DNA from 4 places in the Kitasatospora sp. NPDC089913 genome. Region 2 is predicted to be linked to each of the others. Evidence: riboswitches for the same ligand, from Rfam matches in the RefSeq annotation. Region 2 holds a riboswitch; each other region holds the start of a gene.
What was found. Region 2 has a riboswitch for cobalamin ahead of ACIPYS_RS15640 (HoxN/HupN/NixA family nickel/cobalt transporter). Riboswitches for the same ligand answer to the same signal wherever they lie in the genome.

Region 1: it holds a riboswitch for cobalamin, as region 2 does, so the genes downstream of both, ACIPYS_RS22475 (prenyltransferase/squalene oxidase repeat-containing protein) here and ACIPYS_RS15640 (HoxN/HupN/NixA family nickel/cobalt transporter) in region 2, are expected to answer to the same signal.
Region 3: it holds a riboswitch for cobalamin, as region 2 does, so the genes downstream of both, ACIPYS_RS30430 (CoA-acylating methylmalonate-semialdehyde dehydrogenase) here and ACIPYS_RS15640 (HoxN/HupN/NixA family nickel/cobalt transporter) in region 2, are expected to answer to the same signal.
Region 4: it holds a riboswitch for cobalamin, as region 2 does, so the genes downstream of both, ACIPYS_RS13485 (cobalamin biosynthesis protein) here and ACIPYS_RS15640 (HoxN/HupN/NixA family nickel/cobalt transporter) in region 2, are expected to answer to the same signal.

What each region holds. Positions count from the first base shown of each region.
Region 1 is NZ_JBIVGI010000014.1:203,999-211,006, reverse strand. Features, by position in the region: gene ACIPYS_RS22485 (CbiQ family ECF transporter T component) at 1-90, opposite strand, end outside; gene ACIPYS_RS22480 (hypothetical protein) at 95-1,396, opposite strand; gene ACIPYS_RS22475 (prenyltransferase/squalene oxidase repeat-containing protein) at 1,393-4,446, opposite strand; cobalamin riboswitch at 4,548-4,689, opposite strand; cobalamin riboswitch at 4,772-4,849, shown strand; gene ACIPYS_RS22470 (hypothetical protein) at 4,975-6,402, shown strand; gene ACIPYS_RS22465 (hypothetical protein) at 6,561-6,902, shown strand.
Region 2 is NZ_JBIVGI010000008.1:210,722-217,729, forward strand. Features, by position in the region: gene efp (elongation factor P) at 1-319, opposite strand, end outside; gene ACIPYS_RS15635 (Xaa-Pro peptidase family protein) at 385-1,491, opposite strand; gene ACIPYS_RS15640 (HoxN/HupN/NixA family nickel/cobalt transporter) at 1,558-2,727, opposite strand; cobalamin riboswitch at 2,759-2,952, opposite strand; partial or broken gene ACIPYS_RS15645 (ArsR/SmtB family transcription factor) at 3,036-3,371, shown strand; gene ACIPYS_RS15650 (Fpg/Nei family DNA glycosylase) at 3,562-4,395, opposite strand; gene ACIPYS_RS15655 (AAA family ATPase) at 4,479-5,354, opposite strand; gene aroQ (type II 3-dehydroquinate dehydratase) at 5,574-6,002, opposite strand; gene aroB (3-dehydroquinate synthase) at 6,011-7,008, opposite strand, start outside.
Region 3 is NZ_JBIVGI010000025.1:70,048-77,055, forward strand. Features, by position in the region: gene ACIPYS_RS30410 (enoyl-CoA hydratase) at 1-281, opposite strand, end outside; gene mmsB (3-hydroxyisobutyrate dehydrogenase) at 278-1,162, opposite strand; gene ACIPYS_RS30420 (enoyl-CoA hydratase/isomerase family protein) at 1,159-2,232, opposite strand; gene ACIPYS_RS30425 (acyl-CoA dehydrogenase family protein) at 2,232-3,380, opposite strand; gene ACIPYS_RS30430 (CoA-acylating methylmalonate-semialdehyde dehydrogenase) at 3,377-4,891, opposite strand; cobalamin riboswitch at 5,095-5,286, opposite strand; gene ACIPYS_RS30435 (amidohydrolase) at 5,395-7,008, opposite strand, start outside.
Region 4 is NZ_JBIVGI010000007.1:78,016-85,023, reverse strand. Features, by position in the region: gene ACIPYS_RS13495 (putative cobaltochelatase) at 1-1,044, opposite strand, end outside; gene ACIPYS_RS13490 (cobyric acid synthase) at 1,041-2,555, opposite strand; gene ACIPYS_RS13485 (cobalamin biosynthesis protein) at 2,552-3,523, opposite strand; cobalamin riboswitch at 3,626-3,825, opposite strand; gene ACIPYS_RS13480 (helix-turn-helix domain-containing protein) at 4,089-4,835, shown strand; gene ACIPYS_RS13475 (S9 family peptidase) at 5,005-6,120, shown strand; gene ACIPYS_RS13470 (hypothetical protein) at 6,436-7,008, shown strand, end outside.

The sequences.
Region 1 (7,008 bases), on a different contig from region 2:
GTGCAGGTCGCGCGGGATCCGCCGGCCTCCCCCGGCCCGCGCGGAGGCGGGTCGCGGGAGGGCGGCGGCGGGCTTGTCGAGCGTGCTCACCCGGTCACTCGGCCTGTCGCCGGCGACGGCGGCCGACAGCCAGCGTGGTCAGGCCCAGCAGCACCAGGAGGACGACGCCCACCACGGCGGGGACGATCGACCCGGAGTCGTGCGGCGCGTCGGCGGCCGGGGCCGCGTTCATCACCACCGGGCCGGCCGCCGCGGCGGGCGCCGGGGCCGTCGGAGTGTCGGTCGGCGCCACCGCGGGAGTGCTCTCGACGGTCTCGGGCGTCTCCGCCGGGGCCGGGGCGGGCGGTTCCGTGCTCGCGCCGTCCGGTGGCGGGGGCACCGCGCTCTCCGGTGCCGGATCCGTAGGCACCGGGGCCGGGGCCCCGGCCTCCGGCGTCACCGGCCGGGGGCGTCCGGCGCCGCCGGAGGTCCCGTTCGGGGTCGTCGCCCCGGTGGACGGCTTCTTCGGGGTCGTGGCGCCGCCGCTCGTACCGCCCGAGCTCGCACCTCCCCCACTCGTGCCGGTGCCCGCGGCGCTTCCGCCTCCGGCGCTGCCGCCTCCGCTCGCGCCGGCGCCGGCGGAGGAGCCTCCCGATCCGGTGCCACCGCCGGAGGAGGCGGTTCCTCCGGCGGAACCGCTCCCGCCGGTGGCGGCGGCTCCGCCCGACGAGGCGGAACCGCCCGAGGAGGCGGCGCCGCCGGTCGTCGCGCCGGCCGTGCCACCGCTCGTGGAGCCGCCGTTGCCGCCCGTCCCGGGGTCGGTCGGCGGCGGGGTCGGGTCCGGGGGCGTGCCCGTCCCACCGCCGGTCGAGGTGTTGTGCGCGCGCAGGGTGTCGGGCGCGACGGTCGGCCGGCCCTCGGTGCCCTCGATGTTGGTCCCGCCGAAGATCCACAGGTCGACGCTGCCGGGCTTGGGCTGGTAGCTCATCGCGCCCAACTGGCTGTACGACCAGTCGTTCTGGCCCGGATCCGCGTGCCAGTACGACCAGTACGCGGTGGCCGGCGGGGTCAGGACGCACTTCTCCTGGTCCGGGGTGGGGAACTGCTTGCCGCCCTGGAAGCCGCTGTAGCCGATGCGGCAGATGAACGCCGGACCGTCGTGCCCGGTGCCGGTGGTCTTCCAGCCGCCCTGGTTCAGCAGCGTGTACCCGGTGGTGGGGGTGGTGCCGCAGGAACGCAGCAGCGGACCGCCCCACTTGCTGAAGTCCACCGCCAGCACCACACCGGAGGTGGTGGTGCACTGCTCGATCGGCAGCGGGGCCGCGACCGCCGGCGTCGTGGCCGCGCCGATTCCTCCGGCCGCGAGGGCGAGCGTCGCCGCGGCGGCTCCGACCAGTCGGCCGATCCGCCGGATCACCGGTGACGCCCCGGGGTCGAGCCCGCGCGGCGGCGGGCGACGAGGACCGCACCGGCTCCGGCGGCGGTCAGCAGTGCCGCGACACTCGCCAGTCCGAGCGCCTCGCCTCCGGTGGTGGCCAGGCTCCCCGTGCCCGTGCGGGCCTGCACCGGTCCGGCCGGGACCGCGCCGCCGTTCCGCGGACCGTCGACACCACCGGCGAGCGGTCCCTCGACGGGCTGAACGACGCTTCCGCCGGCGGGCGGGGTGACCGACATGCCGGGGGGCACGGGGGAACCGGTGGGCGACGGGGAGGAGGAGGCGGTACCGGTCGCCGTCGCCGTCGATGTCGATGTCGCCGTGACGGTGGCCGTGGGGCTGGGGGTCCGGGTGACCGTGGCGGTGGGCGTCGGCGTACCGGTCGAGGTCGGCGTGGCCGTCGCCGTCGGGGTACCCGTCGCGGTGGGCGTCGGCGTACCGGTCGAGGTCGGCGTGGCCGTGGCCGTCGGGGTACCCGTCGCGGTGGGCGTCGGCGAACCGGTCGGCGTCCCCGTGGCCGTCGCGGTCGGGGTGGGCGTCGGCGTGCCGCCGAGCTCGCGGCGCAGGGTGCCGAAGGAGATCCCGGTCGCGCCGCCCACCGCCTGGGTGGAGGCCCGGACGTCCGAACCCTGCTGCCCCTCGGAGGCCACGTTGAAGCCGCCGTCGGCGTTCTGCTGTCCGGCGAGGGAGTCGAGCGCCTTCGCGATCCGGGGAGCGTAGGCGGACTGGCGGAGGGTCATGCCCTGGATCGCGAGGGCGGCCGAGTTGGTCGAGTTGCCGGACGCGCCGGGGAAGCCGCCGTCCGGCAGCTGCCGGCCGGCCAGCCAGGAGACACCCCTGTCGACGGCCCGGGCGGCCTCGTCACCGGGGACGAGTGCGAGGGCCATCACGGCCATCGCGGTGCTGTCCACGTCGGAGTCGCCGGTGGCGGGGACGAGGCTCGGCCAGGAGCCGTCGGCGTGCTGGAGGCTCTTGAGGTAGGTGACGGCGGCGGCGGCGTTGGCCGCGTCGCCGGCCCGGTACTGGGCCATGATGCCGAGCGCCTGGGAGAACACCGAGGTGGCCCAGGTGTAGTTGCCGGGTCCGGCGCAGCCGGTGGCGTCGTCGGCCTTGGCGCAGACCGCCGCGGCCAGGGCCGCGATCAGGTCGTGGCCGCCGAAGGCCCGCGGGTCGCGGCCGACGACCTCGGCCAGGAGGGCCTCCTTGCCGATGGAGCCGCCGCTGGCGTACTCGGTGCCGATGCCGGTCCAGTCGTTGACGGTGCGCTCGCCGGTGTCCTTGCCCTGCTGGTCGAGGAAGTCGACGATCCGGCGCAGGGCCGCGTCGTCCGCTCCGGTGGCGGCGAGGGCGAAGGCACCGTCGATGGTGAGGCCGAAGTCCGCGAAGTCCGGGAACGCCTCGTAGTAGTGGCCGCCGATCAGGTTCGCCGGGGCGGTCAGGTAGGCGCTGCCCCTGGCCAGGTCGGGGGTCCGGCCCGCGGGCGCGGTCGGGGTGGTGGTGGCGCCGTTCGGGTTGTGGCGGACGGTACTGGGGTCGGTGCCGGTCAGCGCCAGCACGGCCTGTTCGGTGGCGGCCGGGTCGGCGTCGGTCGTCGACTCGTCGGGGAGGAAGCCGCCGTCCTTGCCCTGCCGGCCGCCGAGCCATGCCTTCGCGGCGCTCTGCCTGGCGCCCTGCCCGATGGCGAGCAGGGCCTGGGCTGCGGCGGCGGTGCTCACGGTGTCACCGGGGGCCCCGGCGTACGGGGCGTAGGAACCGTCGGCCTGCTGGCCCGCCACGAGCCGGTCGGCGGCCTTCTTCGCGACGGCCTCGCCCCCGCCCGTTCCGCGCAGGGCGAGGACGGCGAGGCCGGTGGCCACCGGGTCGGCTTCGCAGTTGTCCCCGGCGACGATCATCGAGCCGGCGATCCCGCCGTCGGCGCACTGGAGCACCGCGAACCGCGCGAGCACCGACGCGGTAGGCGTCACACCCGCGCGCCGCAGGGCGATCACGCCCCAGGCCTGGGTCCAGGGCGAGGCCGCGCCGTAGAAGTCCCCGGCGGCCGTGCACTTGCCGTTCTCGCCCTGGGCGGCGCACACGTGCTCGGTCAGCGCGGCGATCAGGTCGCGGCCGCCGAAGGCCCGGGGGTCGCCCTCGGTGCTCTCGGCGACCAGGGCCAGCAGAGCGGCGGCCCTGGAGTCGGGCTTCCCGGCGGGTCCGTCCGGGAAGAGGAACTCGTCGATGTGCGCGGCGAGGTAGGCGACGACCTTGCGCAGGGCGGGGTCCTGGGTCCCGGCGGCGGCGAGGGCGATCGCGGTCTGGGCGGTCCGGGGGAAGTCCGCGCCCTCGAAGGCCCAGTTGCCCATGTACTCACCGTTGACCAGCTGGGCGGCCAGCCAGGCGGCCGCCGCGGCGGGGTCGCCGGGCTTGGTGGAGGGGACGGTCGGGCTCGGGGAGGGGGACGCGGTGGCCGACGGCGAGGGCCCGGTGTTCTTGGCGCGGACGGAGTCCGGGGTGAAGGTGGGCGCCCCGCTGGTGCCGCCGATGTCGGTGCCGCCGAAGACCCAGGCCTCGACCTCGCCCGGCTTGGGCTTCTGGGTCAGGGCTCCGTAGCGGCTGTAGGTCCAGGTGTCCTGGCCGGCCTCCGCGATCCAGTAGGACCAGTACGCCGTCGCCTGCGGGGTGGTGGTGCAGGGTTCCTCGGCCACGGTCGGGTACTGGGTCCCGCTGTCGAAGGTCCCGTTGCCGATCCGGCAGATGAAGCCGGGGCCGTCGTGCTCGGTGCCGGTGGTGCCGAAGCCCGCGTTGTGCAGCAGGTTCATGCCGGTCGTGGGGTGGGCGTCGCAGCCCCGGACCACGCCGCCGCCCCAGTGGCCGAAGTCGACGGCGACGATCGCGCCGGTGGTGGCCGTGCACTCCTCGATCGGGTCGGCGGCGGCCCGGCCGGGATGTCCGATCAGCACGGTGCCGCCCGCGGCGACCGCGACGGCACTGGCCGCGACGAGGGACGCGAGCCCCCGGAATCCGTGGCTCGTACGACTGCTGCTGGGCCTCACTGGCGACTCCCCGATCGGTCATCGGGTCGCACGACGCAGCCGACGGCCCCTCGCACGAGGAACCGCCCGGACCGCGTCGTAGTCCACGACGACGCAAGCACTCCTGAACAGGACCTCGGCGCAGGCATTCCGGCTCATCCGCCGCTGGGGACGGATCTACGGTTGCGGGTCAGCGCCGGAATCGGACCGGCTTCCCCTGACTGCCGAGGAGAAAAAATCGGTTCATCAGACCATGGGGGTAGGAGGAGCGTCAACGGTGCGTCATGTCGCTTTCCCCACCTCGTGGTCCCTCCGGCGGTGCGGTAGCGTCCCCGGTGGCCGAGCGGGGGAACCCGGTGCGAATCCGGGGCTGACGCGCAGCGGTGTGGAGCGGCGCGCGGCGTCGCTCCGAGCCCGGATGCCCGCCCGGCCGCGCAGCATCAGCGACAGCCAGCCCACGCGATCCGGGCGGCCGCCGCCCCACCGCCCCGCGCCGCACCGGCGCCCGGGCCGGGGCCGGATCGGCGCCCGCCACTCCGAGGAGTCCCCGTGCCCGTTCCCGCCCTCCCGCGCTCCGTCCCGTCCCGTGCCGCCTCCGCGGTGACCGTCGCGGTGGCGGCCGGTGCCCTGGTCCTGTCGGCCGTTCCGGCCCACGCGACCGCGACCCCGGCCCAGATAGCCACCTCCAAGAGCACCGGTGTGACCTACCTGAAGTCCCTCCAGGCCGCCGACGGCAGCTACGTGACCGGCGGCGGGCTCTCCAACGAGTGGGCCTTCAGCGCCCTCGCCGCCGCGGGCACGGCCGCCGCCGACGTGACCCCCGGCGGCGACCCCACCAAGAACGCCCGCCTCGTCTACCGCAACCAGCTCGCCGCCGCCGGCTGGCCCGGGGCCTCCCCCGTCGCGACCGACTACCAGCGCGGCACCCTCAACGCCTACGCCGCCGGCATCGACCCCGCCCGCGTCGGCCCCGGCCGCAACCTGATCGCCGACCTGGTCGCGTACTGGCAGACCGCCGAACCCGGCTACTACGGCCCGTCCGCCAACTTCAACGGCACGGTCTTCGGGCTGCTCGCCCTCGGCGGCGCCAAGACCCAGAGCGGGACGAAGCGCGTGCCGCAGGCCCTGCTGGACGCCTCCGTCACGGCCGTGCGCGCCAACCAGCACACCGACGGCGGCTGGAACTACAGCAAGGCCGCGGGCGACCCCACCGAACTCGGCAAGGGCAGCGACATCGACATGACCGGCGCGGCCATGGCCTCCCTGTGCGTCGGCGGCGTCCCCAACACCGACGCCGCGGTGGTGGCCGCCAAGAACTTCCTCAAGGGCAAGCTGCTGTCCTCCGGCGCGTTCAACGCCATGTGGGGCGCCAACACCGACTCCAACGGCTGGGCCGTCTCCGGCCTCAACGCCTGCGGCATCAACCCCCAGGGCACCGACTTCACCAGCGGCACCGGCAAGACCCCGGTCGACTTCCTGATCGCCCAGCAGTTCAAGCCCGGCGGCGGCTTCAAGTACCTGTCCACCGACACCGTCCCCTCCGCCTACGCCTCCGTCGACGGGCTTCGCGCCGTCGCCGGCGCCGGCTTCACCGCCACCCCGCCCGCACCGGTCGCGGCCGGGGAACCGGCGTGGGCGGCCACCTCCGCCTTCACCGCCGGCACCGCCGCCCGCCTCGCCCTCGTCGTCGACAACGGCACCGCCACGCCGAAGGTCTGCGCCGTCACCCTCACCCCGACCGGCGGCACCGTCACCCTCGGCGACGTCCTCGACGCCGCCGCCACCGCCACGCCGAGCGGCTGCGTCACCTCCGTCACGCCGTCCACCGGCGCGGGCACCATCACCGCGATCAACGGCACCGCCAACAGCGGTCCGTCCACCTGGAAGGTCGTCCTGGACGGCGGCACGGCCGCCGCCGCCACCCGCGCCACGACCGTCCACGTCGGCGACACCGTCTCGCTGCGGTACGGCAGCTGATCCAGGACACGCCGCGGGTCGCGGGTCCCCGGGCGCGGTAGCAGGGGCCTGCGGCCCACCGCTCGTTCCGCCGGGGTGGCGGGAACGCGCGGCAGCGAGGAGCATCACCGTGCGGCGCCACCGCACCGCCGGACATTCGAGCAGGGGGACGGTTCCACATGAGGACTTCCAGGTGGGCGGCGGCGTGCTACGTCGCCCTGGTCGCGGTGTCGGCCGCGTTGGGCGGGGCGACCGGGAACGGACGGTTCTACCTCGCGGCCGTCGTCCTGACGCTGCCCGTCGGGCTCGTCGCCCTGGTGGCGGTCTACGTCGTCCGGGGCCTGCTGACCGGTGTGGGCGGCCTGTTCACCGGAACGAGACTGCCCGACGGTTCCGACCCCGCCTGGCTGACGGACGCGGGCGTCGTGGCCAACACGCTGCTCTTCACGGCCGCGGCGGTCGCCACCGTGTTCGTGGCCCGCCGGTTCTCGGCCCGCCGCCGCACGCACCGGGCGGCCTGACCGCCCGTCACCGCGGCCTCCGACAGTCCGTCCGTGTGACGGTGCCGGTCTCAACCAGTGGGCAGAATGGTGGAACGGGCTGCACCGCCGGGTGATCTGCGTCTAC
Region 2 (7,008 bases):
GCAGGTACTTGGCGGCGTCGCCGACGACGACCGGCTCGATGGTCAGCTGGTCGTAGGTGTCCATGTCCATGAACACGAAGTTCTCGCCGTCCTTGTACGAGAACTGCATGCCGCGCTTGTCGACGTTGGCGGTCTCGACCTTGGTGCCCGCGTTGAAGGTCTTGTCGACGACCTTGCCCGTCAGGACCTCCTTGAGCTTGGTGCGCACGAAGGCCGGACCCTTGCCGGGCTTGACGTGCTGGAACTCGACGACGGACCAGAGCTTGCCGCCCTCCAGCTTGAGGACCATGCCGTTCTTGAGATCGTTCGTGGAAGCCACGGGCGCACTTACTCCTGGATATAGCTGTCAAGGAACCAAGGAACGCGTCCTGTGCCGCGGGAGCGTCACAGCGCGAGGAGCTCCTTGGTGGTGATGGTGAGCAGCTCGGGACCGCCCTCCTCAAGGGGGCGGACGACGAGCGTGTCCTCGATCCGGACCCCGCCGCGTCCCGGGAGGTGGACCCCCGGGCCGACGGTGACCGGCACGCGGCTGTCCAGTTTACCCATGTCCGCGGGACCGAGACGCGGTGCCTCCCGGATCTCCAGCCCGATACCGTGGCCGACCGGGTGCGGAGAGGTCTCCGTGTGCCCGGCGGACTGCAGGATCTCCCGCGCCGCCTGGTCCGGCACGTGCTGCTCGACCCCAGGGCCGAGCGCCTCCCGGCCGGCCCGCTGGGCCCGGAACACCAGCCGGTGCAGCTCCACCTGCCAGGGGGCCGGGGCCGCGCCGATCACGAAGGTCCGGGCGGTCGACACCCCGTAGCCCCGGTACCGGGCGCCGAGCACCACGGTCAGGAAATCGCCCTCCTCGACCCGGCGGTCGGTGGGCTGGTGCGCCTGCTGCCCTGAGTGGCTGCCGGTGCCCACCGAGACCGGGAACGCCGCGCGGTCCGCGCCGTGGTCGATCATCCGGCGCTCCAGCTCCATCGCCAGGTGCCGCTCGGTCCGGCCGACCAGGATCGACTCCAGCAGCTCGCCGAGCGCCTGGTCGGCGATCTCCGCCGCGATCCGCAGATCGGCGATCTCGTACTCGTCCTTGACCACCCGCAGCCGCTCGACCGCCTGTCCGACGTCCGCCAGCCGGGTGCCCTCGACCAGCCCGGCCACGGCCCGGTGCCGGGTGACCGTCAGATCGTGCTCCTCGACCGCCAGCCCGGCCAGCCGCAGCCCCGCCGCGGCGCCCGCCGCGGCCAGCGCGGTGTCCGCCCCGGCCGCCACCTCCAGCCTGGTCACCTCGGGCGAGATCAGGTGCTCCCCGGTGTCGTCCGGCGGCAGGTCGTCGGGCAGCGCCAGCAGCGCCCGGTCCCGGGTCAGCAACAGGGTCGCCCCGCACGGCGGACACCCGGTGAGGTACCGCACGTTCGCCGCCCGGGTGATCAGCGCCGCGTCGGTCCCGGACGCACTGCAGTGCTCCCGCAACCGCTCCCGCCGGCCCGCGTACGCATCAGCCATGGGTCGAGCCTACGAACCCCGCCCCCGATCCGCCCGCCGAACGCCCCCACCCGGGCCCGGGCCGGACTACTCGGCGCCGCCGGTGGGGGCGGGGGTGGCGGGGGCCGGGTCGGCAGTGGTGGGAGCGGGGGTGGCGGGGGTGGCCCACTTCCGCTCGACGCCGGCTAGGCGCCAGTAGGCGATGGCGGCGGCCCAGACGGCGACGAACAGGCCGACGATGGCGTAGCCGACGTTGTCCAGGGTGATGTCCGCGATCCAGCCGGTCACCGGGTCGGTGAGGTCGAACTTCTCGTGCAGGACGCCGACGAGTTCGATGGTCCCGATGATGAACGCCACCGCGATGGACAGCCCGGTGATGGTCAGGTTGTAGTACACCTTGCGCACCGGGTTGGAGAACGCCCACTGGTAGGCGAAGTTCATGAAGGTGCCGTCCAGGGTGTCGAACAGGCTCATCCCGGCCGCGAACAGCAGCGGCAGGCAGACGATCGCGTACCAGGGCAGGCCGGACGCCGCGCCGGAGCCCGCCATCACCATCAGGGTGACCTCGGTCGCGGTGTCGAAGCCCAGGCCGAGCACCATGCCGACCGGGAACATCTGGCCGGGGCGGGTGATCGAGCGGGTCGCCCGGTTCAGCACCCGGGCCAGCAGGCCGCGCGAGTTGAGGTGGTCCTCCAGCTCCGCCTCGTCGAACCGGCCCTCCCGCATCGAGCGGAAGACCTTGAGGATGCCGAACAGCGCGGCCAGGTTGAGCGCGCCGATCAGGTAGAGGAAGGCACCGGAGGCCGAGGTGCCGACCACGCCCAGCCACTGGTGGGTGCTGGACTCGTCGTCCATCAGAGTGCTGGCCAGCTGCGCGCCGCCCGCCACCAGGGCGGCCATCAGCACCACCATCGAGGAGTGCCCGAGCGCGAACCAGAAGCCGACCGAGACCGGCCGCTTGCCGTCCGCCATCAGCTTCCGGGTGGTGTTGTCGATCACCGCGATGTGGTCGGCGTCGAAGGCGTGCCGCATGCCGAGGGTGTACGCGGTGATCCCCAGGCCCACCCCGAAGACCTGCGTGCCCACCTCGTACTTCTCCGGCGCGACCAGGAAGATCAGCGTTCCGAAGGCCACCACGTGCATGGCCAGGATCACGCCCATCAGGCCGGCGGTCCGCACGGTGTCCTCCCGCCGCCATCGGAAGGTGGGCAGGGCGGTGGGCGCCGCCGGGGCGGCGACGGTTTCGGGCAGGGTCATCCTGGGATCACGCTCCAGCACCTCGTGGAAACACTTCGTGAGATGCCGCGGCCGGTCTCCTGGCTGACGGGGCTCCCGTACCCGCCTTCCCGGACGCGCGAGGCGCCCAGTGGCGACGTGGGTACGGACACTTCCCCCCGATCACAGTGGCGAGGGCCGCTCCGGACTGGAACCCCTGAGGGTCCGTCACCGGTCTTCCCGAGCACCACGGCGGGCAACACCGTAGGGGGCGGGCGACGACCCTTGCAAGGCTGCGCACCTGCGCAGGTGTCCAGGATCACAGCGTCCGGCCTGCGAGAATGGCCCGTATGCATCTCGTTCCGGCCGACCGCGCGGGCCACCGCACCATCGACGGGCACCGGGTCTGCGAGGCCATCGCGGCGATCGGCGACACCGCCCACGTCCGCTCCTGGGCCGAGCGGTTCTCGCTGCTCGCCGACCCGGGCCGCCTCGCCCTGCTGCTGGCGCTGCACCGCACCGGGCCGCTCGCCGTCAGCGACCTGGCGGTCGCCACCGGCATGCGCGACCCCGCCGTGTCCCAGGCCCTGCGGCTGCTGCGGACGGCGGGGGCGGTGATCGGCGAGAAGGAGGGACGCGTCGTGCGCTACCGGCTCGTGGACGCGGACCTGCGCCCCCTGCTGGACGCGTGCGCCGTCGACACTCCCGAGCGGCACACGCACCACGAGCCCCATGAGCCCCACGAGCAGCACGAGCAGCACGAGCAGCACGAGCGTTCCGGGCACCACGGCCGGCACGAGCACGACGAGCACGACGCGGCCACCGGCTGACCCCGGCCGACCGGCGGCCCGGTCTACGGACCGGTCGACGGCCCGGTCAGCGGGCCGGGACGCCCGCCGGCTGACAGGAGGGGCACCAGAAGAGATTGCGGGAGGCGTGCTCCTCCGCCCGGACCTCGGTGGCGCAGACCAGGCACGGCATCCCGGCCCGCCGGTAGACGTACACCTCGCCGCCGTGGTCGTCGACCCGCGGCGGGCGGCCCATCGCCTCGGGAGTGTGCTCGGGGCGCACGGTGTCGATGCGGCCGGCGCCGACGCCCTCGCGCATCAGCGCGACCAGGTCGGCCCAGATCGCGTCCCACTCGGCCCGGAGCAGCTCCCGCCCCGTCCGGTGCGGATCGATGCCGTGCCGGAACAGCACCTCGGCGCGGTAGACGTTCCCCACCCCGGCCAGCACCTTCTGGTCCATCAGCAGGGCCGCGACCGTCGTCCTGCTGCTCGTCATCCGCCGCCAGGCGGCGTCCGGGTCGGCGTCGGCGCGCAGCGGGTCGGGGCCGAGCCGGGCCGCCACCGCGGCCTTCTCGGCGCCGGTGATCAGCTCGCAGGTGTTGGGGCCGCGCAGATCGGCGACGTGCTCGTCGTTCTCCAGCCGCAACCGGACCAGGCCGACGGGGGGCGGCACCGGTCCGTCGCCGATCGCGGCGAAGGTGAAGCCGCCGTACAGGCCCAGGTGGATGTGCACCCAGGCGTCCTCGCCGAAGCCGAGGAACAGGTGCTTGCCGACCGCCTCGGCGGCCTCCAGCTCCCGCCCGTCGATCAGCTCGGCGGCGTCCGCGAACCGCCCCTGGGGGCTGCTGGCACGGACCGCCCGGCCACCGAAGGCACGGTGGTTCTCGGCGGCGAGGCGGTGGATGATGTGGCCTTCCGGCACGGGCGCGGCTCCCCCGGTGGAACGTTCAGGACCCGTCCATCATCGCAGTCGGCACCGACAGACCCGCCGGGTGCACGGGCCCCTCAGCGGACCGGGATGCCCATCAGCCGGGCCAGGATCACCCGGTCGAGCTCGGCGGCGGTGGCGGCCACGTCGAGGTGGGAATTGTCGATGATCGGCAGCCCGGAGTTGTACCAGCCGGCCATCCGGCCGTGGATCCGCGCCACCTCCTCGTCGCCGAGCCGTCGGTTCCCGCTGCGCCGGGCGTTGCGGTGGAGCACCGAGTCGAGGCTCGGCAGCAGCACCACCGGGATCATGCCGGGTCCGATGTGCCGCTTCCAGCCGCCGAGGCCGATCGCCGGGCGGTCGGGGAAGACCGCGTCGTCGATGATGCAGGAGATGCCGTTGGCGAGGTAGTTGCGGCAGGCGAAGCCACAGGTCCGGCGGGCCAGCCGGTACTGCGCCTCGGAGGCGTTGTTCCAGCCGGACTGCGGGTTGGCGAAGCCGGACTGCACCCACTCCCGGACGTCGTCGAGGCTGATGTGCGCGGTCGGGCTGGGACGGCGCTCGGCCCAGTGCCGGGCGACGGTGGTCTTGCCGGCGCCGGCGGGGCCGATCAGCAGCACCGCGATCGGGCCGGCAGGGGCGTGCTGCTGCGGTGGCCGGGCGGGCAGCTGGACGGGCGCGCCGGAGGGCAGCAGGAAGTGCCCGGTGGACCCGGCGGGCACCGGGGCGGGCGCGGGCGGCGAGGCCGGAGCCGGGGCGGGCGCCGGCGCCGGGGCCGGCACCGGTCCGGGCGGAGGCGACGGCAGCACCGGCAGCGGAACGGTCGGCGGCCCCGAGGAGTCCGTCGAGGCGCCCACCGGCAGGGGCGCCGGAACAGGCACCGGTACCGGAACCGGCAGAGGCGCCGGAACAGCCGCCGGAACAGGCAGCGGCAACGGCAACGGAACGACCATCGGAACAGGCACCGTCCCGGCCGCCACCGGATACCCCGGCACCGGCGGGGCGACGGGACGTGGGGGGACGGATCCACCCCCGGCGTACTGCGTCACGGCACCTCCCGACTTCCTTCAGCGGGACACTACACGGCGGTGCGGCGGTGGACACAGCCCACCGCCGCACCACCAACCGCACCACCGCCGCACCGGGCCGGTCACCCGACGGGCGCCCCGGCGTCAGCCCGCGGCGAGCTGCTCGGCCAGCGCCCGCAGGGCCAGCTCGTACGAGCCGATCCCGAACCCGGCGATCGTGCCGGAGGCCACCGCGGCGATCACCGAGGTGTGCCGGAAGGTCTCCCGGGCGTACGGGTTGGAGATGTGCACCTCGACCAACGGCGCGGTGCGCTGCGCGGCCGCGTCCCGCATCGCGTACGAGTAGTGGGTGAACGCACCCGGGTTGATCACCACCGGCACCCGGCCGTCGGCGGCCTCGTGCAGCCACTCCACCATCTGCTGCTCGGAGTTGGTCTCGTGCACCTCGACCTCGAAGCCGAACTCCTTGCCGAGCGCGGTGCAGCGCTCGACCAGCCCGGCGTACGAGGTGGCACCGTAGACGTCGGGCTCGCGGCTGCCCAGCCGGCCCAGGTTGGGACCGTTGAGCACCATCACCCTGGTCACCCGGACACCTCCGCGTAGGCGGCGACCAGCAGCGACGGGTCGGGGCCCTCCAGCACGGAGGTCTTGCCGAGGCCGTCCAGCACGATGAAGCGGATCAGGTCGCCGCGCGACTTCTTGTCGATCTTCATCGCGTCCAGCAGCTTCGGCCAGGCGTCCGCCCGGTAGGTCAGCGGCAGACCGACCGAGGCCAGCACCGAGCGGTGCCGGTCGGCCGTGGCGTCGTCCAGCCGGCCCGCCAGGCGGCCCAGCTCGGCGGCGTACACCATGCCGATCGAGATCGCCGCGCCGTGCCGCCACTTGTAGCGCTCGTTGCGCTCGATGGCGTGGCCGAGAGTGTGGCCGTAGTTGAGGATCTCGCGCTGTCCGGACTCCTTGAGGTCCCCGGAGACCACGTCGGCCTTGACCTGGATCGCGCGGCGGATCAGCTCGACGGTGTGCGGCCCGGCCGGGGTCCTGGCTCCCTCGGGATCGGCCTCGATCAGGTCGAGGATGACCGGGTCGGCGATGAAGCCGCACTTGACGACCTCGGCGAGCCCGGAGACGTAGTCGTGCTTGGGCACGGTCTCCAGGGTGTCGAGGTCGGCCAGCACGCCCACCGGCGGGTGGAAGGCACCGACCATGTTCTTGCCCTCGGCGATGTTGATGCCGGTCTTGCCGCCGACCGCCGCGTCGACCATGCCGAGCAGCGTGGTGGGCATGGAGATCCAGCGCACCCCGCGCAGCCAGGTGGCGGCGACGAAGCCCGCCAGGTCGGTGGTGGCACCGCCGCCGAGACCGACGACGACGTCGCTGCGGGTGAAGCCGGTCTGGCCGAGCACCGACCAGCAGTACGCGGCCACCTCGGCGCTCTTCGCCTCCTCGGCGTTCGGCACCTGCAGCGCGATCGCGTCGTAGCCCTCGCCGGCCAGGTCCTCGCGGATCGCGTCGGCGGTGGCGGACAGCGCCTCCGGGTGGATGATCGCGACCCGCTTGGCCCTGGCGCCGATCAGCGGGG
Region 3 (7,008 bases), on a different contig from region 2:
CGCAGGGCGCCGAAACCGTCCCAGGCGGCGAACCAGTCGCCGAGGTAGGCGTCGACGAACTCCAGGGACTGCATCTCCTTGATGTCGGCCCCGGCGGCGAAGGCCCGGTCGGAGCCGGTGACGACCACCGCGCCCACCGTCCGGTCCCGGTCGAACTCCCGTGCTGCCTCGACGACTTCGTTCATCAGCCGGGTGTTGAGGGCGTTCAGGGCCTTCGGCCGGTCCAGGGTGATCAGGCCCACCCGGTCGTGGCGCTCGACCCGGATCGTCTCGTAGCTCATACGGCGTCCTCCCGAAGGGTGGTGATGATGGCCGAGAAGTCCCGCCCGGCGCCGTCGCCCTGGGCGAAAGCGGTGAACAACTCGGCTGCGCGACGGCCGAGTTCGGCGGGCACCTCGGAGGCGTCGGCGGCGTCGGCGGCCAGGCCCAGGTCCTTGGCCATCAGGGCGGCCGCGAAGCCCGCCGGGTAGCCCCGGTTGGCGGGGCTGGCCGGGACGGGGCCGGGGACGGGACAGTTGCTGGTGAGCGCCCAGCACTGGCCGGAGGCCGTGGAGGCGACGTCGAACAGGGCCTGGTGGCTCAGACCGAGGCTCTCGCCGAGGACGAAGGCCTCGGCGACCGCGATCATCGACACACCGAGGATCATGTTGTTGCAGATCTTCGCGGCCTGCCCGGTGCCGGAGTCGCCGCAGTGCACCACCTTGCGGCCCATCGCCGCCAGCACCGGTTCGGCGGCGGCGAAGTCCTCCGCCGCGCCGCCGACCATGAAGGTCAGGCTCGCCGCCTCGGCGCCCGGGACCCCGCCGGAGACCGGGGCGTCCAGGGCCCGGTGGCCGGACGAGCGGGCGAGGTCCCGGGCGGTCCGGGCGTCCCCGACCGCGATCGTGGAGCAGTCGACGAACAGCGCGTCCGTCGCCGCGGCGGTCAACTCCCGGTAGACCTCCAGCACATGGCGTCCGGTCGGCAGCATGGTGAGCACCAGCTCGGCGTCCGCGACCGCGTCGGCGGCCGAGGCGGCGATCCGTACGCCCTGGCCGGCCGCCCGCTCCCGGGCCTCCGGCACCAGGTCGTGGCCGGTGACGGTGTGACCGGCCCTGACCAGGTTCGCGGCCATCGGGCCGCCCATGTTTCCGAGTCCGACGAATCCGATCCGGTGGGTCACCAGCGCTCCAGGGGGGTGAGGTCGGCGAGGCCGAGTTCCCGCTCGCCCAGCGGGGCGAACCAGCGGGCCACGGCGGCGGGGTCGACGGCGTCCAGCGTGGCCGGACTCCAGTGCGGTGCGCGGTCCTTGTCGATCACCTGGGCCCGGATGCCCTCGGCGAGGTCCGGGGTGGCCAGGGCCGCGCAGGAGCTCCGGTACTCCTGGTCGAGCACCGCCTCCAGGGGGCCCAGCTCCCGGGCCCGGCGGAGCGCGGCCAGCGTCGCCTTGACGGCCGTCGGCGCGTTGGCGGTGATCCGGTCGGCCGCCTCCTTCGCCTCCGGTTCGCCGCTCGCGGCGAGCCGTTCGAGGATCTCCTCGACGCTGTCGGCCGCGTAGCAGGTGTCGATCCACTCCCGCTGCCGCTCCAGCCGGCCGGCCGGCGGTTGCCCGACGTGCCGGGCGAGGGCGTCGTGCACGGTCGACTCGGCCAGGTCGTCGAGCAGGGCGGGCAGCCGCCCGGCCGGCACGAAGTGGTCGGCGAGGCCGCAGAGCAGCGCGTCCGCCGCGCCGGCCGAGCCGGCGGTGAGGGCGAGGTGGGTGCCCAGCTCGCCGGGCGCCAGGGCGAGCAGATAGGTGCCGCCGACGTCGGGCACGAAACCGATGCCCGCCTCGGGCATGGCGATCCTGGTGCGCTCGGTCACGATCCGGACGCTGCCGTGGGCGGAGACCCCGACCCCGCCGCCCATCACGATGCCGTCCATCACCGCGACGTAGGGCTTGGGGTAGCGGGCGATCCTGGCGTTGAGGCGGTACTCGTCGCGCCAGAACTCCTCGACCTCGCGCGGATCGCCGCCGGTCGCGGCGCGGTGGATGGCGACGATGTCGCCGCCCGCGCAGAAGGCCCGGTCGCCGGCCCCGGTGACGACGACGGTCGCGACCCGCGGGTCCCGCTCCCAGTCGTCGAGGACCTCGGTGATCCGGCGCACCATGGTGTGGGTGAGGGCGTTGAGGGCCTTCGGGCGGTTGAGGACGATCAGGCCGGTGCGGCCCTCGCGCTGGACCAGGACCTCATCGGTGGTGCCGTCGCCCATCACGCGGCCCCGGTCAGGCCGCGGGCCACGATGACGCGCATGATCTCGTTGGTCCCTTCCAGGATCTGGTGCACCCGCAGGTCGCGGACGATCTTCTCGATGCCGTACTCGGCCAGGTAGCCGTAGCCGCCGTGCAGTTGGAGCGCCTGGTTGGCCACCTCGAAGCCGGTGTCGGTGGCGTGCCGCTTGGCCATCGCGCACAGCTGCGGGGCCCGGGCGTCGCCCCGGTCCAGGGCGTCGGCGGCCCGCCACAACAGGGCCCGGGCGGCCTCCAGTTCGGTGGCCATGTCGGCGAGCCGGAACTGCAGTGCCTGGGCGTGCAGCAGCCGGGCGCCGAAGGCCTCGCGTTCGGCGAGGTAGGAGACGGTGCGCTCGAGCGCGCTCTGGGCGCCGCCGAGCGAGCAGGCGGCGATGCCGAGGCGGCCGCCGTCCAGACCGCGCATGGCGATCCGGAAGCCCTCGCCCTCGCCGCCGAGCAGCCGGTCGGCGGGCAGCCGCACGCCGTCCAGGAGCACCTGCCGGGTCGGCTGGGCGTTCCAGCCCATCTTGCGCTCGTTGGCGCCGAAGGACACGCCCGGGTCGTCCCGGTCGACCAGGAAGGCCGAGACGCCCTTCGCCCCGGGGCCGCCGGTGCGCGCCATGACCAGGTAGACCTGGGCACTGCCGGCGCCGGAGATGAACTGCTTGACGCCGTCGAGCACCCAGTGGTCGCCGTCGCGGACGGCCCGGGTGGCGAGGGCGGCGGCGTCGGATCCGGCGCCGGGTTCGGTCAGGCAGTAGCCGCCCAGGTGTTCGGCGGTGCAGAGCCGGGGCAGCCAGCGGGCGCGCTGGGCGTCGTCGCCGTGGCGGTCGACCATCCAGGCGACCATGTTGTGGATGGAGAGGTAGGCCGCGATGGACGGGCAGCCGGTGGCGAGGGCCTCGAAGGCCACCGCGCCGTCCCGGCGGGTGAGGCCGGAACCGCCGGACTCCTCCCGGACGTAGACGCCGGCCAGGCCGAGCTCGCCGGCCTTGCGCAGCACGTCGACCGGGAAGTGCTTGGCGAGGTCCCACTCCACCGCGTTCGGGGCGAGGTGCTCGTCGGCGAAGGCCCTGGTGGTCTCCGCGATCGCACGCTGGTCGTCGGTGAGATCGTGCACGGCGCTCATCCCATCGTCGGCATGGTGAAGCTGGCGCCCTCCTTGACCCCGGAGGGCCAGCGCGAGGTCACCGTGCGGGTGCGGGTGTAGAAGCGAATCGAGTCCGGCCCGTGCTGGTTGAGGTCGCCGAAGCCGGAGCGCTTCCAGCCGCCGAAGGTGTGGTAGGCGATCGGCACCGGGATCGGCACGTTGACGCCGACCATGCCGGTGTTCACCCGGCGGGTGAAGTCCCGGGCGGTGTCCCCGTCACGGGTGAAGATGGCCACGCCGTTGCCGAACTCGTGCTCGCTGGGCAGCCGCAGGGCCTCCTCGTAGTCGGCGGCGCGGACCACGCTGAGCACCGGCCCGAAGATCTCCTCCCGGTGGATCCGCATCTCCGGCGTCACCCGGTCGAACAGCGAGGGGCCGAGGAAGAAGCCCTCCTCGTGGCCCTCCAGCCGGAAGTCGCGCCCGTCGACGACGAGTTCGGCGCCCTCCTCGACCCCGAGGTCCAGGTAGCCGCGGACCCGCTCCAGCGCGTCCCGGCCGACCAGCGGGCCGAAGTCCGCCGCCGGGTCGTCCGAGCGGCCGACCTTCAGCGCGGCGATCCGCTCGACCAGTTTGGCCACCAGCGCGTCGGCGGTCTCCTCGCCGACCGGGACGGCCACCGAGATCGCCATGCAGCGCTCGCCCGCCGAGCCGTAGCCGGCGCCGACCAGCGCGTCCGCCGCCTGGTCGAGGTCGGCGTCGGGCATCACGATCATGTGGTTCTTGGCGCCGCCGAAGCACTGGGCGCGCTTTCCGTGGGCGGCCGCGGTGGCGTAGACGTACTGGGCGATCGGGGTGGAGCCGACGAAGCCGACCGCCTGCACCCGGGGGTCCTCCAGCAGGGTGTCCACGGCCTCCTTGTCGCCGTTCACCACGTTCAGCACGCCGGGCGGCAGTCCGGCCTCGAGGAACAGCTCGGCGAGCCGCAGCGGCACCGAGGGGTCGCGCTCGGAGGGCTTGAGCACGAAGGCGTTGCCGCAGGCCAGCGCGGGCGCGGCCTTCCAGAGCGGGATCATCGCCGGGAAGTTGAAGGGGGTGATGCCGGCGACCACGCCGAGCGGCTGGCGCATCGAGTAGACGTCGATGCCGGTGCCGGCGTTGTCGGTGAACTCGCCCTTGAGCAGGTGCGGGATGCCGGCCGCGAACTCGACCACCTCCAGGCCGCGCTGCAGGTCGCCGTGGGCGTCGGCGACGGTCTTGCCGTGCTCGGCGGAGAGCAGCCGGGCGAGCGCGTCCCGCTCCTGCTCGACGAGTTGGAGGAAGCGCAGCAGCACCCGGGCCCGGCGCTGCGGGTTCCAGGCCGCCCACGCGGGCTGGGCCTGCGCCGCGTCGGCGATCACGGCCTCGACCTCGGCGCGGCTCGCCAGCGGCACCCGGGCCTGGACGCGCCCGGTGTTGGGGTCGTGGACGTCGCCGAAGCGGCCGGACGTCCCGGCGGTGCGCTTTCCGCCGACGAAATGGGTCAGTTCGGGGACGATCAGGTCAGGGACCATCGGTTCCTTCTCTCGACAGGATGGGGAGAGGAGGAGTGGAGGCCGCGCCGGTGCGCGGGCGCACGGTGGTGCGCTCGGCGCATGACGGCGTCGGCGGACGAACCGTCAGCGCGGGTGCGCCCCGGGGCTCGTCGGCACGGCACAGCCGGGGGCGGTGGAGCGGAAGCAGCCCGGATTCATGCGTGTCGTCTCCATCCTCGTGGAAAACACGGACCATCCGCGGCCGGTATCCTGACTCCCGGATCGACGCGCGCCCCCGGGCCTTCCCGGCTGGCTGCCAGTGGCCGAACTCCTGCGAGGACGAACTCCCCGGTCACAGTGGCGGGACCGTGCCGGACTCACACCGGCTTCCCTGACACCGCGGACCTGTTCCGACCATATAGTTGGACGTCCTAGTAAGTCCAGAGCCCCTTTCCGGCCGGGCGCGTCGGAACCCCCGCCGCCGGAACGCGACGGGCCCCGGGGGAAGCACCCCCGGGGCCCGAACGGCAGTTGACGCGTGATCAGTCGGTGACGTGGACCGGCTCGCCCCCGACGTAGGTGCGCAGCACCCGGGCCGACGCGATCTCCTCGGGCGGACCGGTGAGGATGTCGCGGTCCAGGACGACCAGGTCGGCCAGCATGCCGGGCGCGAGCACCCCGGCGTCGTCGTGCCCGTTCACATGGGCGGTGCCGGCCGTGTAGGCGGCGATCGCGGAGGCCAGGTCCAGCCGCTGCTCGGGCAGGAACACCCGGTCGTCCTCGGCCTCCGGCTCCCTCCGGTTGACCGCGACGTGCAGGCCGGCGAGCGGGTCCGGGCTGCTCACCGGCCAGTCGCTGCCCGCCGCCAGGGTCGCCCCGGCCCGGAGCAGCGAGCCGAACGGGTACTGCCAGGAGGCGCGCTCCGGGCCGAGGAAGGGGATGGTCAGTTCGTCCATCTGCGGCTCGTGCGCCGCCCACAGCGGCTGGATGTTGGCGACCGCCCCGAGCCGGGCGAACCGGGGCAGGTCGTCCGGGTGGACCACCTGGAGGTGGGCGAGGTGGTGGCGGGTGGCGCGCCGGCCGTTGGCGGCGCGGGCCGCCTCGACCGCGTCCAGCGCCTCGCGCACGGCCCGGTCGCCGAGGGCGTGGAAGTGCACCTGGAAGTCCAGCGCGTCGAGGGCGGTGACGTACTCGCGCAGGGCGGTGGGGTCGACGAAGCTGAGGCCGGAGTTGGCGGTGGCGCAGCCGCAGCCGTCCAGGTAGGGGCTGGTCATCGCGGCGGTGAAGTTCTCCGCGATGCCGTCCTGCATGATCTTGACCGAGCCGGCCCGGAACCTGCCGTGCGCGGCGGCGGCGCGGCGCTCGACCAGCCCGGCGATCTGCTCGGCGCCCCGCTCGCGCTCCCACCAGAGCGCGCCGTTGACCCGGGCGGTCAGCGCGCCGGAGCGGGCGGCCGCCAGGTAGGCGTCGGACGGGTCCGGCTGGCCGTTGAACTCGCCGAGCAGCGCGTCCTGCCAGCCGGTGATGCCGAGCGAGTGCAGCAGCCGCTGGGCCCGCAGCAGTCCGTCGAGCCGGTCGGCGGCGGTGATCGGCGGGACCAGCCGGGCCACCAGGCCGGTGGCGCCCTCCTGGAGCACTCCGCTCGGGGTGCCGTCGGCCTCGCGCTCGATCCGGCCGTCCGCCGGGTCGGGGGTGTCGCGGTCGACGCCGGCGAGTTCCAGCGCCCGGGTGTTGGCCCAGGCGCCGTGGTGGTCGCGGTTGGTGAGGTAGACCGGGCGGTCCGGGACGACGGAGTCGAGCAGCTGCCGGGTCGGCAGGCCGCCCTCGAAGCTCTCCATCGACCAGCCGCTGCCGGTGATCCACTCCTGGTCGGGGTGGGCGTCTGCGTAGGCGCGGATCCGCTCCAGGTAGTCGGCCACGCCGACGGTGCCGGTGAGGTCGCAGACGGCCAGCTCGGTGCCGCCGAAGACGGCGTGGATGTGCGCGTCCTGGAAACCCGGCAGCAGCAGCTTGCCGGTGAGGTCGACCACCTCGGTGTCCGGACCGATCAGGTCCCGGACCTCGTCGTGGCCGACGGCGGTGATCCGGTCGCCGGTGACGGCCAGTCCGGTCGCCCGGGTACGGGCGGCGTCGCCGGTGTGCACGGGGCCGCGGGT
Region 4 (7,008 bases), on a different contig from region 2:
CTGCGGCGGCTGCGGCTCCTCGGGCTCCGGCTCGGCGTGCTCCTCCAGCACCCGGTCCAACTGCTCCTCGTCCAGCCCGGGGGCGTCGAAGGGGTTGCGCCGCCGCCGGTGCGGCAGCGCCAGCCGGGCGGCCTTGCGGACGTCCTCCGCCAGTACCTCGGTCCGGCCCGCCCAGGCGGCCAGCGCGACGGCGGTCCGGGCCATCACGATGTCCGCGCGCAGTCCGTCCACCTCGAACGCCGCGCAGACGGCGGTGATCTGCCGCAGGGCGGCGTCGGTCAGCTCCACCTGCGGCAGCAGCTCGCGGGCGGCGGTGATCCGGTCGGCGAGCGCCCGCTCGTCCGCGGCGAAGCGGCCGGCGAAGGCGGCCGGGTCGGCGTCGTAGGCGAGCCGGCGGCGGACCACCTCGGCGCGCTCCACCGGCTCCCGGGTGGCGGCGATCTCCACCGTCAGGCCGAACCGGTCGAGCAGCTGCGGCCGCAGCTCGCCCTCCTCCGGGTTCATCGTGCCGACCAGCAGGAAGCGCGCCGCGTGCCGCACCGACACGCCCTCGCGCTCCACGTAGGAGCGGCCCATCGCGGCGGCGTCCAGCAGCAGGTCCACCACGTGGTCCTGGAGCAGGTTGACCTCGTCGATGTAGAGCACGCCGCGGTGCGCCCGGGCCAGCAGCCCCGGCTCGTACGCCTTGACGCCCTCGGACAGCGCGCGCTCGAGGTCCAGCGAGCCGACGATCCGGTCCTCGGAGACGCCGACCGGCAGCTCGACCAGCTCGGCCGGGCGCTCCGAGGACGTGCCTCCGCCGTGCGCGCCGTCCGGGCACTGCGGGTCCGGGCCGGCCGGGTCGCAGGCGAAGCGGCAGCCGTCGACGGTCGCGATGGAGGGCAGCAGCCCGGCCAGCGCGCGCACCATGGTCGACTTGGCGGTGCCCTTCTCGCCGCGCACCAGCACCCCGCCGACCGCCGGGGAGACGGCGTTCAGCAGCAGGCCGAGCCGCAGGTCGGCCATGCCGACGATCGCGGTGAACGGGTATCGGACGTCACTCATGCATGCTCCCCAGGGGCTCCGGGCGGAAGGAACGGCAGCGATCCGGCCGCCGGCACCCCGCCCTCGATCAGCTTCCACAGCGCGTCGGTGTCGGCGTGTTCCTCGATCAGTTCGCCCAGCCGGTCGAGCCGGGCCTCCCGCGCGTCGGTGAAGGAGGTGTCCGGCGCGGGGACGAACGCCCGGCCGGCCGCCGTCGCGACCTCGCGCAGCAGCGCGCGCCGGAAGCCGTCGTTCTCCAGCGCGCCGTGCCAGGTGGTGCCCAGGACGGAACCCACCCGGCAGCCGTCGAGGAACGGCTCGCCGCCCTCGACCGCGACGATGCCGTGGTGGATCTCGTAGCCCTCGACCCGCTCCCCGAACGCCTCGCCGACGGGCCGGCCGAGCACCTTCTCCACGCCGAAGCGCACGGACGTCGGCAGCAGCCCGAGGCCCTCCACCGGGCCCGCCTTCGACTCGACCTCGTCGACGATCGAGCCGGCCAGCATCTGGTAGCCGCCGCAGACGCCCAGCACCGGCAGCCCGGCCGCCGCCCGGGCCCTCAGCACCGGTTCGAAGCCGCGCTCGCGCAGCCAGCCGAGGTCGGCGACGGTGGCCCGGGTGCCGGGCAGCACCACCAGGTCGGCGTCGGCCAGCTCCTCCGGCCTGGTGGCCCAGCGGACCAGCACACCGGGTTCCTGGGCGAGCGCGTCCAGGTCGGTGAAGTTGGACAGCCGGGGGAAGCGCAGCACCGCCACCCGCAGCACGTCGGCGCCCAGCGGGCCGCGCGCGGCGGTCCGGTCGACGACGGTGGACAGGTCGAGCGAGTCCTCCGCGTCCAGCCAGAGGTCCGGCAGCATCGGCAGGGTGCCGAGCACCGGACGCCCGGTCAGCTCCCGCAGCATCTCCAGCCCGGGGGCCAGCAGCCGTGCGTCGCCGCGGAACTTGTTGACGAACCAGCCGGCCACGTGCCGCTGGTCCTCCGCCGACAGCAGCGCCAGCGTCCCGTACATGGCCGCGAACACGCCGCCGCGGTCGATGTCCCCGACCACGACGACCGGCAGGCCGGCCGCGGTGGCCAGGCCCATGTTGGCGATGTCCCGGTCCCGCAGGTTGATCTCGGTGGGCGAGCCGGCGCCCTCGCAGACCACCACGTCGAAGCGGCGGCGCAGGTCGGCCAGGCACTCCAGGGCGCGTTCCAGCAGCAGCGGCTTGCGTTCGCGGTAGTCCAGCGCGCCGACCTCGGCGACCGGGCGGCCCAGCAGCACCACCTGGCTGCGGCCGTTCGCGCCGGGCTTGAGCAGCACCGGGTTCATCGCCGCCTCCGGCTCGACCCGGGCGGCCTGCGCCTGCATCACCTGGGCGCGGCCGATCTCGGCTCCGTCGGCGGTGACGAAGGAGTTCAGCGACATGTTCTGCGCCTTGAACGGCGCGACCGAGACCCCCTGCCGCGCCAGCCAGCGGCAGATGCCCGCCGTGACCACGCTCTTGCCGGCGTCCGAGGTCGTCCCGGCGACCAGCAGTGCCTTGCTCATGCCCGGTACCTCCGCTTCCTGATCAGCGCCGCCCGCAGCAGCAGGTGCCCGGCGACGGTCGTACCCAGGGCCAGCGCGCCCACCCGCCGGGAGAGCACGCAGGCCCGCTCGATGTCGTCCACCCCGACCGGGCGCAGCCCCTCGCCGAGCACCGGCCGGTGCTCCGTGCGATCGCCGTACCGGAGCGTCCCGCCGAGGCGGACGCCGACCGCGCCGGCGAAGGCCGACTCGGCCTGGCCGGCGTTGGGGCTGGGGTGCGCGGAGCCGTCCCGCCGCCAGATCCGCCAGGCGGTGCGCGGTTCGGGGGCGGCGGCCACCGTCAGCAGCGCGGTCAGCCGGGCGCCCGGCCAGCCGGCCACGTCGTCCAGCCGGGCCGAGGCCCAGCCGAACCGGGCGTAGCGCGGCGAGCGGTGACCGACCATCGCGTCCAGGGTGTTCACGGCGCGGAACGCCAGCAGCCCCGGGGTACCGGCCAGGCCGCCCCAGACCAGGGCGTTCACCACGGCGTCGGCGGTGTTCTCGGCCACCGACTCGACCACCGCGCGGGCGATCTGCTGCTCGTCCAGGGCGCTCGGGTCGCGTCCGCACAGGTGCGGCAGCCGTTCCCGGGCCGCCGTCAGGTCACCGGCCGTCAGCGCGCGGCCGACGGTGCGGGCCTCCCGGGTCAGCGAGGTGCCGCCGAGCACCGTCCAGGTCGCGGCGGCGGCGAGCGCGGCCCGGCCGAGCGGCCGTCGGGCCAGCAGCCGGTCGGCGGCCACCGCGCCGGCCGCGACGGCGCCCACGCACAGCGCGGTGTAGGCGGTGCCGGCCGCGCGGTCGTCGCGCCACAGCAGCCGCTCCAGCCGACCGGCCGCGCCGCCGAAGCCGGCCACCGGGTGGCCGCGGCGCGGATCGCCGAACCGGGCGTCGGCCAGGTACCCGGCGACGGCGCCCGCGCCGAACGCGGCGGCCCGGGTCAGCGGGCGCAAGGGAGGGCGGGTGGCGCGGTCGGCGGAGTGCTCGGGGGGAGGTCCCGGCCCGGCGGGGCAGCCTGCATCGCGTGCGTGTCCTCACTCAGGGTCCGCGCCCTGGATCGACGTACCGGGGGCGAGAGTCTCCTGGCTCCCGGGTCGGACGCGCTCCCGGGCCTTCCGGCGGCCGCTGACGGCCCTCCGTGGCTGAACTCCGGTCGTGCTCCCCGGTGACAGTGGCGGGACCGCGCCGGACTCGCACCGGCTTCCTCTGCTTGCCTCCGTAATGGCTGAAGGATCCCATCACGGGCCCGAAGGGGGAGTCAACCGAGGTCGCGGAGGGGTTGGTCACACGCCGGGGCCCTCCCGGCGGCCGCCCCCGTGCCCGCCCCGGCACCCGCTCGGCACCCGTCCGCCACCCGCCCCGGCGGCCCGCCGTGCCCCGTCGCTACCTCCGAGGCCGCCCGCCGCCGGACCGCGCCCCGCTGTGCGATCCTCCACCCCCGCCGGGCGGCGCGCCCGCCCCGCTTCGTGCGTTCGTCGGCTGGGGCACCACCCGGCGCCGCGCCTACCGTCGGGACCCATGCGACCCCAGCGCTCCCACCTCTTCGCACGTCCGGCCCGGTCCGCCCCGCCCGCCCCGCCGCCCCCGGTGCCGTTCTCGCCCGCCGCCGTCCGCGCCCACCGCGCCGCCCTCGGCCTGACGCCCGAGCAGGTCGCCGAGGGGATGGCCGCGCACGGCGTCCGGCTGCTCCCGGCCCACGTCCTCGGCTGGGAGAACGGCGGTCCGCCCCCCGGCGAGGAGGAGTTCCTCGCCCTGGCCCGGGCGCTGTGGTGCCCGCCCGAGCAGCTGATGGGTGTCCGCCCGGCGAGCCTGCGGGACTTCCGGCTCGCCCGCGAACTGAGCCAGGACGGCGCGGCCCGCCGGATCGGCGTCCCGGCCGGGGAGTACCGGCGGGCCGAGGTCACCGGCCAGTGGGACGGCGACGCCGAGCCGACGGCCGCGCTCGCGCACGTGCTGGGCCTGACCCTGCGGGAGCTGGTCGCGGCCACCGGCCGCCGGGAGGAGCTGGACCGGCGGCTGCGGCGCTGCGTGGACGGCCGCTGGCAGGCGCAGGTCGGCGCGATCGTCCGGATCGTGCCGGTGGACCGGGCGGACCTCGAGGCCGTCCTGCCCGTGCTCCAGGACGAGCGGCAGGTGCCCGCGCACTGGGGGTCCGGCGGCTGGGGGCCCGCCGAGGGGGCGGCCGCGCCGTCCGCGGCCGGGGGCCCGCCGGTCGAGCACTTCTGGGAGCTGCTGGCCCGACGGGAGCCCGCGATCCCCGTGTGATCCGGCGTTCGTTCTGGCACTCTCGTTCTGACGATCCCGGTGCGGCCCTCCCCGCGCGGCAACCCGTACGGCCGTGTCCTGCTGGCCCGGCCGGGTCGCGGCCAGTGGACTGGGCTGTGACGTGGGTCCGGACACCGGTCGGCCCAGAACCGAGCAGCGGGGAGCGAGTATGCGTTGGGGAATCGCGGCCACCGTGGCGGCCGCCGCGGTCGGCACCGGGGCGGCCGTCCTGGTGATCGGCCGCCGGGCCTCGGAGCGGATGGTCCGCCCGGCCGGGGCCGCCCGGGAGCGGACCGGCCCGGTCGTGGTCCAGAGCCTGGGGGCCGGGCGGATCACCTTCACCCGGAGCGCGGAGAGCGAGCGCCCCGGGCGCTGGGCCGTCGAGTGGGGGGAGGACGGGCACGCCGTCGTCGAGGAGGTCCTGCACCGCGACGAACGGGGCGTCACCCGCCGCCTGGTCCGCGCCGACCGTGGCACCCTCGCCCCCGGTACCGAGGTCCGCTTCACCCCGCGGGTGTACCTCGGCGACCCGGCCTCGGCCCTCGGCCTGACCTTCGGCGAGACCGCCGTCGAGGGGGAGCTGGGCGCGCTGCCCGCCTGGTGGCTGGACGGCAAGCGCGGCACCTGGGTGATCCTGGTGCACGGCCCGGACGCCGACCGCGCCCAGGTGCTGCCCGTCCTGCCCGTGCTGCGGCGGCTCGGCCTGCCCGCGCTGGCGGTCAGCTACCGGGGCGACGCGGGCGCGCCGGCCTCCCCCGACGGCCTGGGCCACTTCGGCGAGACGGAGTGGCGGGACGTCGAGGCGGCGATCCGGCTGGCCCTGGACGGCGGCGCGGGCCGGGTGGTGCTGTACGGCTGGTCGCTGGGCGCCACGATGGCCCTGCAGGCCGCCGCCCGCTCGGACTTCGCCTCCTCGGTCAGCAGCCTGGTCCTGGACTCCCCGGTGCTGGACTGGCCGGCCACGGCCCGCCGGGGCGCGGCCAGGGCCGGGTACCGGGGCGCGGCCGCCGAACTCGGCGCGCTGGCCGCCGAGGGCCGGACCGGCGTGGATCTGGCCGACTTCGCCCGTCTCGCGGAGGGCACCGACCTGCGGGTGCCCACCCTGGTGCTGCACGGCCCCGACGATCCGGTGGCGCCGTTCCGGGCCGCCGAGCGGCTGGCCGCGAGCCGTCCGTCCCTGGTGAACCTCCAGGCCTTTCCCGGCGGCGACCACGCCGCGCTGTGGAACACCGACCCGGACCGCTACTCCGAGACCCTGCGCCGCTGGCTCACGCCCTTCTGCTGAGCCGCCGCCCCCGTCGCCCCCGCCGCCCCGGCTCCGACCCCGCCGGGTGCTCCCCGCCGCGTCGCGCGGGGCCGGGGAGCCGGGGGGAGCGGGTGAGCGGCCGGCGGACGGAGGGCGGCGCGCGGGCCGCCCGGGACCCCCTCCGGACCACCGGCCCCTCCGGGCCGCCCCACCTGGCATGGACCCGCCACAAAGATCAAGCCAGTCGGTTTGGGCTCTGTTGCCCGATCTTGTCGATCCCCCCGCGCCCCCGCCCCGCCCCGCGCGGACAACCGGATGTGACAGAAGGCCGGTACAAGGGGAAGACTGCTCGACGTGACGTCTCGGAATCCGCGCGACCGTGATGCCCCGCTCCCGCCGACCAACGGTTCCGGCGCGACGGTGACCCGTCTCCCCGGAACGGCCCACCGCCCCGCCGGCGCGAGGCCGGGGAGCCAGGGCGTACCCCGCCGACGAGGCCCCGCCCCCGCCCCCGGCCGAGGCCGGGTCCCCGTCCCGGAGGGCTTCCCCGCACCCGCCGAGCTGGCCCCGCTGGCCCGCCGGATGCTGGTCGACGCCGTCCGGATCGCCCGCTGGGCCGGCGACCTCGAGGAGGTCGACAAGCGCGGCGAACTGCTCCCCGAGGACGCCCGCGCCGCCGGCCGCGCCCTCGCCATGACGGTGGGCGCCGCCGCCAAGGCCTGGGGCCAGGCCCTGCTGGTCGGCCTGGTCGAGCCCCGCGACGGCGGCGCCGTCCCCGGCTGGCGCCTGCACGCCTGGGAGCACGACGACGAGGCGGTGATCCGCGGCTGGTCGACCCTGTTCGACGCCTGGACCCTGCTCGCCCCGGTGCCGCCCGCCGCCCTGCGCGGCGTGTTCGCGGTCCTCGCCGGGCAGGCCGTCGACCAG